4 regions of the Hymenobacter sp. AT01-02 genome follow, and region 3 is predicted to be linked to each of the others. Evidence: riboswitches for the same ligand, from Rfam matches in the RefSeq annotation. Region 3 holds a riboswitch; each other region holds the start of a gene.

Region 1 (3,189 bases), on a different contig from region 3:
GCGCTTCTACTAGTTGAATAGAATGCTTTCGTTGCTAAAGCAGAATTTTACGGGTGTACTACAAGCAAAACAAAAGGCCTTCTGCTGGTAGCAGAAGGCCTTCTCATTACAAGGGCCGCTATGGCACCAAAATAGTACTCTAATTACTCTTTCTCGAGCCGTAGTTCAGCACCGGTAGGAGCTTTGAGCGTCAGCTTATCATCCGTCAGAGTTACGACATCAAAGGTGTTGCTTTCAGCGGCACCGTCGGGGGTCATAGTGATTTTCTTACCTGCTTGGTCGAACGTGTATTTGCCGTTTACCGCACCTGCAACCGAGGTCATATTATACTGGCCATTGGCAAAGAACTGAATACGGTCGTCTTCCTGCGCATCAGTTTGCTTTACCTTATCACCGGTGGAGCTGAGCTCTTTATCGGTTTTCCAGGTTTTGCTTTCGGTGCCATACAGCATGTTTACGCCTTCTACTTTACCTTCTTTGCTACCGCAAGAAGCCATGAACAATGCCATGAGGACGAGCAGGCTAGCAAGGTAGCGGAGGGGAGTGAATTGGGTTTTCATGGGAGTAGGGAGTTGGTTGGAGAATACAGATGTAACCGCTGGGCTAGGGCCCAACTTGCGCTTCTTACGGCGGGTTGTTGCAAGATGTTCTGGTATGTACTGTTGAGTTTATACTACGTACAACCTAATTGCAAGCCCGGCGTAAGAAGCCTACAGCGCCAATCATCCACCTGATACTCGGTGCTTTCCCCCTCACTTTTAATTACCTACTACTATGGGACTGTTTGATTTTCTTTCCAACGACGGCGATAAAAAACCTGTTCAACCTGCTGCAAAACCCGCCGCTGGTGGGGCCACCGATTTCTTCGGCAACGCTGGTAACGCGGCCAAGCCTGCTGCCCCCACCGCAGCCGCTGGCGATACGTATACCGTAGTAAGTGGCGACTCGCTTTCTAAGATTGCCAAAAATCACTACGGCGACGCCGCCAAATGGCACCAGATTTATGATGCCAACAAAGCAACTATCGGTTCTAATCCTGACCGCATTGAGGTGGGCCAAGTACTTACGCTGCCGAAGCTGTAAGCAAGCCTTTCTCTTAGTAATGTCCTAAAAAGCCATCCTGTGCAGGATGGCTTTTTTTGTACTCTGGCGCCTATCTGGGTGGTAGAAAAATCGTTGTCCGTGCTATAATCTGCTGGCCAAGTCAACGACTATTTTCTTTATCAACTAGTGGAGCACTGTTCCACAGCCGCCCAAACAGGCACGTAACACGCTGGCACAAGCACATATATAGCCTAATCGTGGTATAGTGAGGCAGCCACGAGTAGAAAATATTTTTTTCACCTAAGTGTTGCATATGTCAAAACCACTGCCATACATTTGCAATACCAACACGGTACTCCTCTGCTAGCGGCAGAGAAGTTTTCATAGGATTTATACAGAAGTGGCGAGAGAACAGGCTCCGTGACCCACTGGCAACCATCGACCGCGCGAAAGGTGCCAATTCCTGCCCGACCCGGCTTCCGCCGAAGGGGCATATAACTCAGAGTACCATGGAAAATCTATTCGCTTTCGCCCTTATTCACCCATCTGCCCCGGCCGCCACGCTGCGCTCCGGCTTGCTGATGGGTTCTTGCGTTGCTTTCACCGCCACTGCGGCCTCAGCTACTGCCCGAATGCGAATGCGCTGCTGTTGCAGCGCCTGCTACTAGTCGCCTAGTCTTCGCGACCTAGCTCCTCCTCTTTCCCTGGCTTTGCTGGTGGTGCCCTTATGCGGCACGCCACAGCCTTTGCGCAAGCCAACCAGCTAGCTTCCACTTAGTTCTGCTGGCTCTACTGCGCCCTGCTGCTCTTCTACGCGGCTCCCTTCCCCCTACAAATTTGAATCTCCTTCTTCCCGCTACTCTCTAAACTCAGCATTGCCATGTCGACCCAAAACTTCCACTTCGAGACGCTCCAACTCCACGCCGGCCAGCAGCCTGATCCCGTAACTGGCTCCCGGGCGGTACCCATTCACCAGACTACTAGCTACGTGTTCAAAAATGCGGAGCACGGAGCTAATCTGTTTGCGCTGAAGGAATTTGGCAACATCTATACTCGCTTGATGAACCCCACCACCGATGTGTTCGAGCAGCGCATTGCCGCGCTGGAAGGTGGAGTTGCAGCACTAGCAGTATCCTCGGGGCAGGCAGCTCAGTTCATCGCACTGAACAACATCCTACAGGCGGGCGACAACTTTGTGAGCACTACTCACTTATATGGCGGCACTTACAACCAGTTCAAGGTAGCTTTTAAACGCTTGGGTATTGAGGTACGCTTCGCCGACGGCGACCAGCCCGAGAAGTTCGAAGCCCTGATTGATGACAAAACCAAGGCTATCTACCTCGAAACCATTGGCAACCCTAGCTTCAGCGTGCCCGACTTCGAGCGCATTGCGGCCATTGCCAATAAATATGACCTGCCCTTGGTGGTAGACAATACTTTTGGGGCGGGCGGCTACCTGTTCCGCCCACTGGAGCACGGCGCGCACATTGTAGTAGAATCGGCTACTAAGTGGATTGGCGGCCATGGTACTAGCGTAGGTGGGGTAATCGTAGACGGTGGCAAGTATGACTTTGGCAACGGCAAGTTCCCACAGTTTACGGAGCCTTCTGAAGGATACCACGGTTTGGTGTTCAATGATGTATTCGGTAAGAATGGCCCCTTCGGCAACATTGCCTTCATCATTCGGGCCCGGGTAGAAGGGCTGCGTGACTTTGGTCCTTCGCAGAGCCCATTTAATGCCTTCTTGTTGCTGCAAGGCCTGGAGACGCTAAGCCTACGGGTGGAGCGCACCGTAGAAAATACCTTGCGCGTAGCTACCTGGCTCGAGCAGCACCCCCAGGTGGAAGCCGTAAACTACCCCGGCCTGCAAAGCAGCGCTACTACCCACTAGCCCAGAAGTACCTAACCCGGGGTGCGGGCGGCGTGCTCACCTTCGCCATCAAAGGCAATAAGGAAACGGCTACCCAATTCATCGACAACCTGAAGCTGGTAAGCCACTTAGCTAACGTAGGCGACTCCAAGACGCTGATCATTCAGCCCTCGGCTACTACCCACCAGCAGCTCTCCGAAGAGGAACAGCGCGCTGCCGGGGTAACACCTACTCTACTACGCCTATCGGTTGGCATTGAGCACTTCGAGGATATC
Region 2 (3,189 bases), on a different contig from region 3:
TAGGCAACCTGGAGTCTTTGCTTAGCATGGGCTCCGCCGGAATGGATGCTCGTGCTATTGGCGCTTCGCTCAGCATGCTCGGTAGCCAAACCTCCCAAGCGGCAGCCAGCGCCCCTAGCGAGTTGCGTGCTTCTCTCACGGCACTAGCCGATTCGCTACTTCGGGCTGGAGGCCAACTTGAAGAAGCGCAATAACTTACTTCTTACTACAGAAAAGGCCCGCACTATCAGTACGGGGCCTTTTTCTGTTTGTTAGCGTTACGTGCTATGGTCGAGGCGTAGTAGTATTGGTAGCAGGCGTGGTGCGGCGTAAGGTCCCCTGTGGTGTGGTAGTGCGGCGCGTACCAGGAGCAGTAGCAGGTGTTTCCAAGCGTATACTCCGCTCGTTTTCTACAGGGGTAGTGCGCATGGGCACCGTAGCCGGATTTTGGTCAATAGTACCCATCACACCTGATTGCGTGGGCGACGCGGTAGTTGGAGTCCGCTGGTCGATGGTGCCGGGATTAGTGACCGGATTAGCGGGATTCACGGGTGGTACACGAGTCTGGTTGACGGCTCCACCGTACTGAGTAGAGGTGGGAGTAGTTTGGGCTTGCGTAGCCGTAGCGGCGCTTAGTACGAAGGTAGCGGCGAATAAAAGCTGATGGAATTTCATGGAAAAGAAGGCGTGGATGAATGAACAGGAATAGAGATGCCGCTCTGACGGGGCACCATACTGTATACGGATACGCTAGCAGCTCGACCACAAGCGCATTGTATAATTTTTTGATATTCAATTGATTATATATTGCACACTTCACCCTATACCGCATCGTAATTGTCTGTGTACAAGCTCTGCACGAGGCATGTAGAGAAGGTGGCTGCTCAGTGAGGCAAGGCCTTGGTCTGCTAGCCGTTTAGTAACTCTTGGCTTTGTGGGTAATGCTGCTATACCTTTGCAGTATCAATTCTTTCTGACCAAAGGATTGTTTTTATACAGAGGCGTGGAGAGACAGGCTCTACGAAACGCCGGCAACCCTCAGAGTATCTGAAACGGTGCCAAGTCCTGACCATATAAAAACAACAAGCCGTGGCTTTAGCCAACACCTTCGCTGCTCTCCGTTTTGCCTCTTCTGCTCTCCGTGGGTCCTGTTGCCTTGTGCGCAGTTCGTCGGCGTGTTGGCTTCCGGTAGCAGCCTGTTGTTGGTGCTAGTTCACTTTCATCCCTGCCTTCTCTTTCGCCCTCGCCGATAATATTATCGGCTTTGTGGGTGCCACTTGTGCTTTGCCCTGCGGGCCACGCTAGCCACCTGCTAGTAGCGCCCGGGGCTGTGCGGCACTCCGGCACTTCCCGCCGTGCGGCGTGGCGTACTGCCTCGCCCGCTTACAAAACGAGGTTGCTTATACCGCACCTTGCCTGTCTGAATTACTTCATTTCTTTCCTCTCTTGCACATGTCACAGCAATTGAAGCCTATTGGCATTTACTATGAGCACCCCGAGTGGTTTAAGCCGCTGTTTGCCGAGCTAGACCGCCGGGGCCTGCCCTACGAGAAAATTGACGCCGCCCATCACCTCTACGATCCTTCGGAAACGGAAAGCCGCTACTCGCTGGTAGTGAACCGCATGAGTTCATCGGCCTACCTGCGCGGGCATGGGCAGGGCATTTTCCACACGGCTGGTTTTGCTACTCACCTAGAGCGCCTAGGCGTGCGCATCATCAATGGGTCAGTGGCTACCAGCATCGAAACCAACAAGGCCCGGCAGCTTTCCTTGTTTGCCTCACTGGGCCTGAAGTACCCGAAGTCGTTTGTAGTAAACCACGCTTCGCGCATTGCCGATGCGGCCCAGCAGCTACAATTCCCCATTGTGGTGAAAGTGAACATTGGTGGTAGCGGCGCGGGCATTATCCGCTTCGATACCATTGAGGGCGTACAGGCGGCCGTGGAAGCTAATCAGATCGACCTGGGCATCGACCAGACGGCACTAGTGCAGGAGTACGTGACGCCCCGCGGCGGCAATATTCATCGTGTAGAAACGCTCAACGGCAAGTTCCTATACGCTATGAAAGTGTATACCACTGGGGAAAGCTTTAACCTGTGCCCGGCCGAAATCTGCCAGATTCCGGAGGAGCAATCGGCCGAGTTCTGCCTGACGGAGGCACCCAAAAAGGGAATTCAGGTGGAAGCCTTCACTCCGCCAGCCGATGTAATTGAGGCCGTGGAGCGCATTGTGGCCGCCGCTAAAATCGACGTGGGTGGCATTGAATACCTGATTGATGACCGTAACGGCGACGTGCTGTTCTATGACATCAACGCCCTCTCCAACTTCGTGGCCGACGCCGTGAACGTGGTCGGTTTTGACCCCTACGCGCGCTTCGTTGACTACCTAGAAACGGAACTGCTGGCTCGCACCAACGCGGCTTCGCATCCTGCCGCTCAACACGTTGCTTTTGTATGAGATACGGATATTGGATGCCCGTTTTTGGGGGGTGGCTGCGCAACGTAGAAGACGAGAACATGCGCGCCGATTGGGACTACGTAAAAACGTTGGCCCAGCGCAGTGAAGACCTGGGCTATGACCTGTCGCTCATTGCGGAGTTGAATCTCAACGACATCAAGGGTGAGGAAGCGCCTTCCCTGGATGCGTGGAGCACGGCGGCAGCCCTGGCAGCCGTCACCAAGAAGATTGAGCTGATGGTGGCCGTGCGGCCTACTTTCCACTCACCGGCGTTGCTGGCCAAGCAAGCCGCCAACATCGACCACATCAGCGGCGGCCGGTTGTCGCTGAACGTGGTATCATCGTGGTGGCAGGATGAGGCGAAGAAGTACGGCGTGCACTTTGAGCAGCACGACGACCGTTACGCCCGCACTGCCGAGTGGCTGCACGTGGTAGACAACCTGTGGAAGCAAGATCATTTCACCTTCGAGGGCAAGTTCTACAAAGTAACCGACTCTATTTTGCAGCCCAAGCCCGTGTCGCGCCCCCGACCGTTCATTTACGCCGGCGGCGAGTCGGAAGCGGCCAAGAACCTTATTGCGGCGCAATGCGACGGCTACGTAATGCACGGCGACGAGCCGGAGGCTATTGGCCGCCGCATTCAGGACCTGAGCCAGCGCCGGGAAAAACTAGGCCTGCCACCCATGAAGTTTGGCGTGGCCGCCTACTCCATTGTGCGCAACACGGAGCAGGAAGTGAAAAAGGAGCTGGAGC
Region 3 (3,189 bases):
TGCACATCTTTCAGCTGGCTTTCAGCAGCCAGCATACCCGCAATGAGGTGTATCAGCGCTTAGCCAATTGGGAGACCTACCGCCATACCTTGCCCCAAGATGTAAACGAGTTTGACTGGCGCACCTTTCAGCAGGAATACCGGGACTACATCGACTTAGCCAAAATGGCTCAGCTAGTACCCGTAATTGGGGCGGCCGTGGGAGCCGTTGCCAACTACCGCCTGTTGGAGCAGCTCGGCACTACAGCTATGAACTGCTACCGCATGCGCTATTTCAACACTGACTCATCAGTTTGATTTGTGCCAAGTGCATTAGCTGAATACTGAAAAGAGGGCGGATAATCAGTACCACCTCGTGCAGTAAACAGTAGTAGGAAAAGCGCTTTAACGGTATTGATAGAAGATGCCTGTGTCGAAGGGAGTCCAGAGGCTGGCTTTTTGTCCGCAATACTTAAGCGCATCGTTCGCCCAGGTATTGCAGGTATAGAACCAGCCGTAGGTGCGGTGGGCCTCGTAGAAAGAGTCATCGGAGCCGTAGCTATGACCGGGAATATAAATAGGCTGGCCCTGTTCGTCGTAGCGGAAGCTCTCCTGAATGTAGCGAATGAGCTTCTGGTAGTCGACGTGGCTAATACTGATTTTTATGCAATCCTCGCTCTCCTGCATGTCCTGGTAGAAGGTAGTGTGCATGGCGGAGGTGCCCAAGTAAAACATGGCTACGAAGGCGGTGCTGGCTTTAAGCTCTGCCCAAGTGGGTGTATCGAGGTAGAAACCCTTGTCGCCCCAGCCAAACCCAATGTAGCGCATGCCAGGGGTCTTGGATTTGGTGTTAGCTAACAGAATAGTCTCGCTCCAATCAATGTAGGGTGTACAGATGGGTACCACAATATCGGTGTGCACACCATTGGAAAAGATGTAAATATCGAGGTCCTCCCGCGGATCGGTGCTGGCTTTGGGTACCGTAATGCGCGACAGTACAGCGGCAGCTGTGAGGTAGAGGCCGAGGGCGCCGCCCACAGAACCGGCCACGTAGCCGGTTGCTTTCAGGGCTTTCTGAATTCCTGAGTTCATGTAAAAGAGGCAACGGTGGGAGGGCTGCTGCATGCTTGCAGCCACCACAAGAAAGAACGTAGGCGCAAGTACGAACCCATTGACGTACGGTTTGACTTTTCTCCGCACTTTTCTGTCTGCTTTCGCGGGCTCTACGATAAACCAAAAGAGCGGCAACGCCCCTAAGCCTAGATAGTGAGTTGAGAGAAGAGTGCCTTTGGCTAGCTGCGGTAGGTAAACCGGGGGCACGACCGACTAGTTGCCGAGCTGCTTGCAGGACCACGAAGCGGCCCTTACCTTTGTTCCATCAATTCTTTCTAGCCAAAGGATTGTTTTTATACAGAGGCGCTGAGAGACAGGCTCTACGACGCGTCGGCAACCATCCGCAACTGCCGGAACGGTGCCAATTCCTGACCATATAAAAACAACGTACCGTGGTGCTTCGCTTCCGCTCCCTCAACTATCCTGTAGTTTTTGCTGCTTCTCTCCGTATTGCAGTCGGCGCGCGGCAGTGTAGTTGGGAAAGATGTTGTTGCTGTTGAAGCCCCAAGGCAATGCTGGTGGCGCGCGGCGTAGCTAGCTGCTGGTGCTGCGGATTTTCGCTTTTTCCTTATCAGTTCTTTCATTGCCTGGTGCGGCGTAGCCGCAAACGCTACGCGTGCATACTGCGCTGCAAAGGCCTAGTATAAACCGCTAGGAGCTGTTGTGCGCCTAGGCTAGAAATAACTGAATTTCTCACTCTTAGCCAATCCAGAGTTGGCGCTATATCATGCTCAGAAAATCCTTGGAACTGCTACGGCAGGAGGCGGCCGAAACGGGCGCCAACACGCTTAAACGAAGCCTCAATGGCTTCAACCTTATTGCCATTGGTATTGGGGTAATTATTGGTGCGGGCTTATTCTCGCTCACGGGTATTGCGGCCGCCAACAATGCGGGCCCGGCCGTTACGCTCTCGTTTGTGGTGGCAGCCGTGGGGTGCGCTTTTTCGGCCCTGTGCTACGCCGAGTTTGCCTCTATGGTCCCGGTAAGCGGCTCGGCGTATACCTACGCCTACGCCACCATGGGCGAGCTATTTGCCTGGATTATTGGGTGGGACCTGGTGCTGGAGTATTCCGTGGGCGCGGCTACGGTAGCCATCAGTTGGTCGCAGTACTTGCTGAAGTTCCTGGGCAAGTACGGTATCCACTTGCCGCCCCAGCTGGTGACGTCGCCATTTGAAACCTCCACGCTGGCAGATGGTAGCGTAGTGCATGGCTTTGTAAACGTGCCCGCTATGCTTATTGTGTTAGCTATTACGCTCATCATCATTCGTGGTACCCAAGGCTCGGCGTGGTTTAATGCGCTAGTAGTCACCTTGAAGGTGGCCGTCGTGCTTGTGTTCATTGCCTTGGGCTGGCAGTACATTGACCCCGCCAACTACCAGCCTACATTCCGCAGAATACCGGCACGTTCGGGGAGTTTGGGTGGAGCGGCATCCTGCGGGGAGCCGGGGTTGTATTCTTCGTATTCATTGGCTTCGATATTGTGGCTACCATGGCCCAGGAAACCAAGAACCCCCAGCGTAACATGCCCATTGGTATTATCGGCTCCCTGCTGATTTGCACAGTGCTATTCGTGCTGTTTGGCCACGTCATGACGGGGTTGGCCAACTACACCGAGTTCAAGAACAGCGCCGCGCCAGTAGCCATTGCCATTGAAAAAACGCCCTACGCCTGGCTGTCCTCGGCCGTAATTCTGGCTATTATCATCGGCTATACGTCCGTGATTCTGGTGGACTTGCTGGGGCAGAGCCGCGTGTTCTTTTCCATGGCCAAAGACGGGTTGCTACCGCCTGTGTTTGCGCGCATCCACGAGCAGTTCCGCACGCCCTTGCAGTCCAACTTGCTGCTTGGCTTGTTCATTGCCTTGTTTGCCGGCTTCGTGCCTATTTCAGTGGTAGGGGAGATGACCAGCATCGGCACCCTGCTGGCCTTTGTAATGGTATGCTTGGGCGTGCTCATTATGCGCAAACGGGAGCCCAACGCTCCTCGCGGCTTCCGTACTCCATTGGTGCCGCTCGTCCCCATTCTGGGCATTCTGACCTGCTTGGTAATGATGGTGTCCTTACCTTGGGAAACATGGTTGCGTCTTGCCCTGTGGC
Region 4 (3,189 bases), on a different contig from region 3:
AGTCCAGCGCGTAGTTGCGGTGTTCTTCCATGCCGGTGCCTACCGTCAGGATGTTGGGGTCGAAGATGATGTCCTCGGCGGGAAAGCCACTTCATTCACCAGAATATCGTAGCTGCGCTGGCAAATTTCGATGCGCTTCTCGTAGTTGTCAGCCTGCCCGTTTTCATCGAAGGCCATGACCACCACAGCGGCTCCATACTGGCGTACGGTGCGGGCGCGCTCCTTGAAGGTTTCCTCGCCTTCTTTCAAGGAAATAGAGTTGACGATGCTTTTGCCCTGCACGCACTTGAGGCCGGCTTCTAGCACGCTCCACTTCGAGGAGTCAATCATAATCGGCACCCGCGAAATGTCGGGCTCCGAGGCAATCAGGTTCAGGAAGGTGGTCATGGCCTGCTCCGAGTCGAGCATACCTTCGTCCATGTTCACGTCGATGACCTGGGCGCCGCCTTCCACTTGGTCGCGGGCTACTTGCAGGGCGGCTTCGTAGTTACCGGTTCGGATGAGGCGGGCAAAGGCGCGACTGCCGGTTACGTTGCACCGCTCGCCCACGTTCACAAACAGGCTTTCTGCGGTGATACCGAAGGGCTCCAGACCACTCAGGCGGGTGGCGGTGGGTAGCTCCGGCAGCTTGCGCGGCTCGTACTTGTCGGCCAGGCGGGCCAGCTCGCCGATGTGCTGGGGCGTGGTGCCGCAACACCCGCCCACTACCGTTACCAGGCCTTCCTTCAGGTAGTTTTCTACCACGCCCGCAAATTCCTCCGCCGACTCATCGTAGCCCCCGAAAGCGTTGGGTAGACCCGCGTTGGGGTAGGCCGAAATGTGCACGTCGGCAATGCGGCTCAGCTCCTTGATGTACACCTGTAGCTGATCAGCACCGAGGGCGCAGTTCAGGCCTACGCTCAGCAGGGGCAAGTGGCGAATAGAGTTCCAGAACGCCTCTACCGTCTGCCCCGAGAGGGTGCGGCCGGAGGCATCGGTAATGGTGCCGGAAATCATAACGGGCACCACGCGCCCACCTTCGTCGAAGAACTTCTGCACGGCATACAGCGCCGCTTTGGCGTTCAGCGTATCGAAGATGGTTTCGATGAGCAGGGCGTCGGAGCCGCCATCTATGAGGCCGCGCACCTGCTCGTGGTAGGCGGTGGCCAACTCATCAAACGTCACGGCCCGAAAGCCGGGGCGGTTCACATCGGGGGAGAGGGAAGCGGTGCGGTTGGTGGGCCCGATGGCACCGGCCACAAAGCGGGGCTTGTCGGGGTTTTGGGCCGTAAACTCGTCGGCTACTTCCTTGGCAATGCGCGCCGACTCATAGTTGAGCTCGTACACAATATCCTCCAGGGCGTAGTCGGCCTGGGCGATGGTGGTGCCACTGAACGTGTTGGTTTCCACCATATCAGCGCCGGCCGCGAAGTAGTCGGCATGGATACCCTTGATGATGTCGGGCCGCGTGATGCTGAGCAGGTCGTTGTTGCCGCGTAAGGGCTTGGGATGGTCCGCGAAACGGGAGCCGCGAAAATCAGCCTCATCCAGCGTGTGGCGCTGAATCATGGTGCCCATAGCGCCATCCAGAATCAGGACGCGTTTGGCAAGAATATCGTGGAGCGGGGAGTCAGTGACGGTCGGCATAGCAGCTCTTCAAGTAAATCGGCAGCGAAAAAGTGCCTATCCAGAAAGAGCCGCCGAGAGGCGAGTCCTGTACTTATCTTCTTCCGCCGGGGCGAAATGGGAGTTGGCACCTTGTTTTATTTCAGGTTGCCAAGACGTCGTCGGGCCCAATCCCTCGGTCTTTCTGGATAAGTAACACAGCGAAGATACAACCGGAATCTTCAAATTTCAATTTGGGAGGCCCTGGGAGTAGTTGAGAGGGTGGGCAATACCCCAATGTACTGTCAGGTCGAGCTTATCAAGACATCTCGCTCGAATCCTAGAAGTAGTGTTGCACCCTCAGCACGTAAGTTGCCCCGATAAGCTCGGCCTGACATGCCACAGTATTAGCGTGATGGCTCATTTGATAAAAAGAGTCCGAATCCCTATGTATATGGACTAGCTTAGTTCGTTGAGCTAAAGCTCTGTGCTCGTCGGATACACTTTGCGGAACACGATACAGTGTGCAACTTGGGCTCCACCCATTATCAATTGCTGGCTATGGTTACCCTGTCTTTCTATCGAGCAAGTCTGGCGGTGACTGGGCTGCTACTGAGCAACCTAGCTTTGGCCCAGCACCAAGCTGGCACGGGTTTGCGGGGGCAGTACTACCAGGGGATGAAGTTTGAAAAGCTAGTGCTAACCCGGTCTGATGCAACCATTGACTTCAACTGGACCGTTGGCCCCAATGGAAGCCATTTCGTCTCGCCCGGTCCGGGCGTGCCGGGCGAGTCATTTTCGGTGCGGTGGATAGGCCATATCTACGCGCCCACAACGGGTACCTACACCTTCCAAATTGCCACCGATGATGGTATGCGCGTTTGGGTAGGAGGTAAGAAGATACTAGACTCTTGGAACAATCAGTCCGTTACTACTTCTTCAGCTCAGTTGCAGATGGATGCCGGCGGATATTACGCCTTGCGGGTAGAGTACTACCAGGCGGGTAGAGACTCAAGGGCGCTGGTAGCGTGGCAGCTTCCCAACACGACTACTGGACCCCAGCCAATTCCATCTACTAGTTTGTACCAGAATCTGCCCGATAATGTGCTGCTGCTGGTAGAGGCTGCCCCTCCCAAGCCCACCGTAGCCCGTGCGCCCGTTGCGGGCGCAGTACCGGCGGCGCCTTCACCTACAAAGCCCAGTACGCCTACCCCAAAACCTAGTAGCACTACCCCAGCTACGGCGCGCCGGCGCAGAGCAGAAACTAGACCAACGCGTCCGTCGGATTCGGCACCGCCGGTAGTGGCCGCAGATACTACAGCTACCCCGCTGCCCGACCTGTCGGCTCTCAACAAAGGTGCTGCCATCACACTGCCCAATCTCTACTTCATCCAAAGTACCGCCACATTGCTACCCGCTTCTCGCCCGGTGCTCAACGCCCTGGCGCGTACCTTGCGCGCCCAACCGGCCCTGAAACTGGAAATAGCCGGCCACACAGATAATGTGGGCGAAGCAGCGCTGAATCTCCGCCTCTCGGAGCAGCGGGCCCGCGTAGTACGGCAGTATTTAGTGCAGCAAGGTATTGACTCGGTGCGACTTACGGCC

What was found. Region 3 has a riboswitch for S-adenosylmethionine ahead of VI25_RS28320 (amino acid permease). Riboswitches for the same ligand answer to the same signal wherever they lie in the genome.
Region 1: linked by a shared signal. The riboswitch ahead of VI25_RS11590 (O-acetylhomoserine aminocarboxypropyltransferase/cysteine synthase family protein) and the one ahead of VI25_RS28320 (amino acid permease) in region 3 are both predicted to bind S-adenosylmethionine.
Region 2: linked by a shared signal. The riboswitch ahead of VI25_RS03985 (RimK family alpha-L-glutamate ligase) and the one ahead of VI25_RS28320 (amino acid permease) in region 3 are both predicted to bind S-adenosylmethionine.
Region 4: linked by a shared signal. The riboswitch ahead of metH (methionine synthase) and the one ahead of VI25_RS28320 (amino acid permease) in region 3 are both predicted to bind S-adenosylmethionine.

What each region holds. Positions count from the first base shown of each region.
Region 1 covers NZ_JZIR02000028.1:194,507-197,695, reverse strand. The annotation lists gene VI25_RS11600 (lipocalin family protein) at 144-560, opposite strand; gene VI25_RS23375 (LysM peptidoglycan-binding domain-containing protein) at 775-1,083, shown strand; SAM riboswitch class I at 1,432-1,545, shown strand; partial or broken gene VI25_RS11590 (O-acetylhomoserine aminocarboxypropyltransferase/cysteine synthase family protein) at 1,925-3,189, shown strand, end outside.
Region 2 covers NZ_JZIR02000010.1:82,055-85,243, forward strand. The annotation lists gene VI25_RS03975 (hypothetical protein) at 1-194, shown strand, start outside; gene VI25_RS03980 (hypothetical protein) at 265-654, opposite strand; SAM riboswitch class I at 968-1,059, shown strand; gene VI25_RS03985 (RimK family alpha-L-glutamate ligase) at 1,432-2,436, shown strand; gene VI25_RS03990 (LLM class flavin-dependent oxidoreductase) at 2,433-3,189, shown strand, end outside.
Region 3 covers NZ_JZIR02000014.1:230,271-233,459, reverse strand. The annotation lists gene VI25_RS05955 (EcsC family protein) at 1-296, shown strand, start outside; gene VI25_RS05950 (TIGR02117 family protein) at 384-1,070, opposite strand; SAM riboswitch class I at 1,382-1,474, shown strand; gene VI25_RS28320 (amino acid permease) at 1,819-2,646, shown strand; partial or broken gene VI25_RS28315 (APC family permease) at 2,544-3,104, shown strand; gene VI25_RS28310 (amino acid permease C-terminal domain-containing protein) at 3,141-3,189, shown strand, end outside.
Region 4 covers NZ_JZIR02000062.1:39,782-42,970, forward strand. The annotation lists partial or broken gene metH (methionine synthase) at 1-1,626, opposite strand, end outside; SAM riboswitch class I at 1,697-1,800, opposite strand; gene VI25_RS17125 (OmpA family protein) at 2,146-3,189, shown strand, end outside.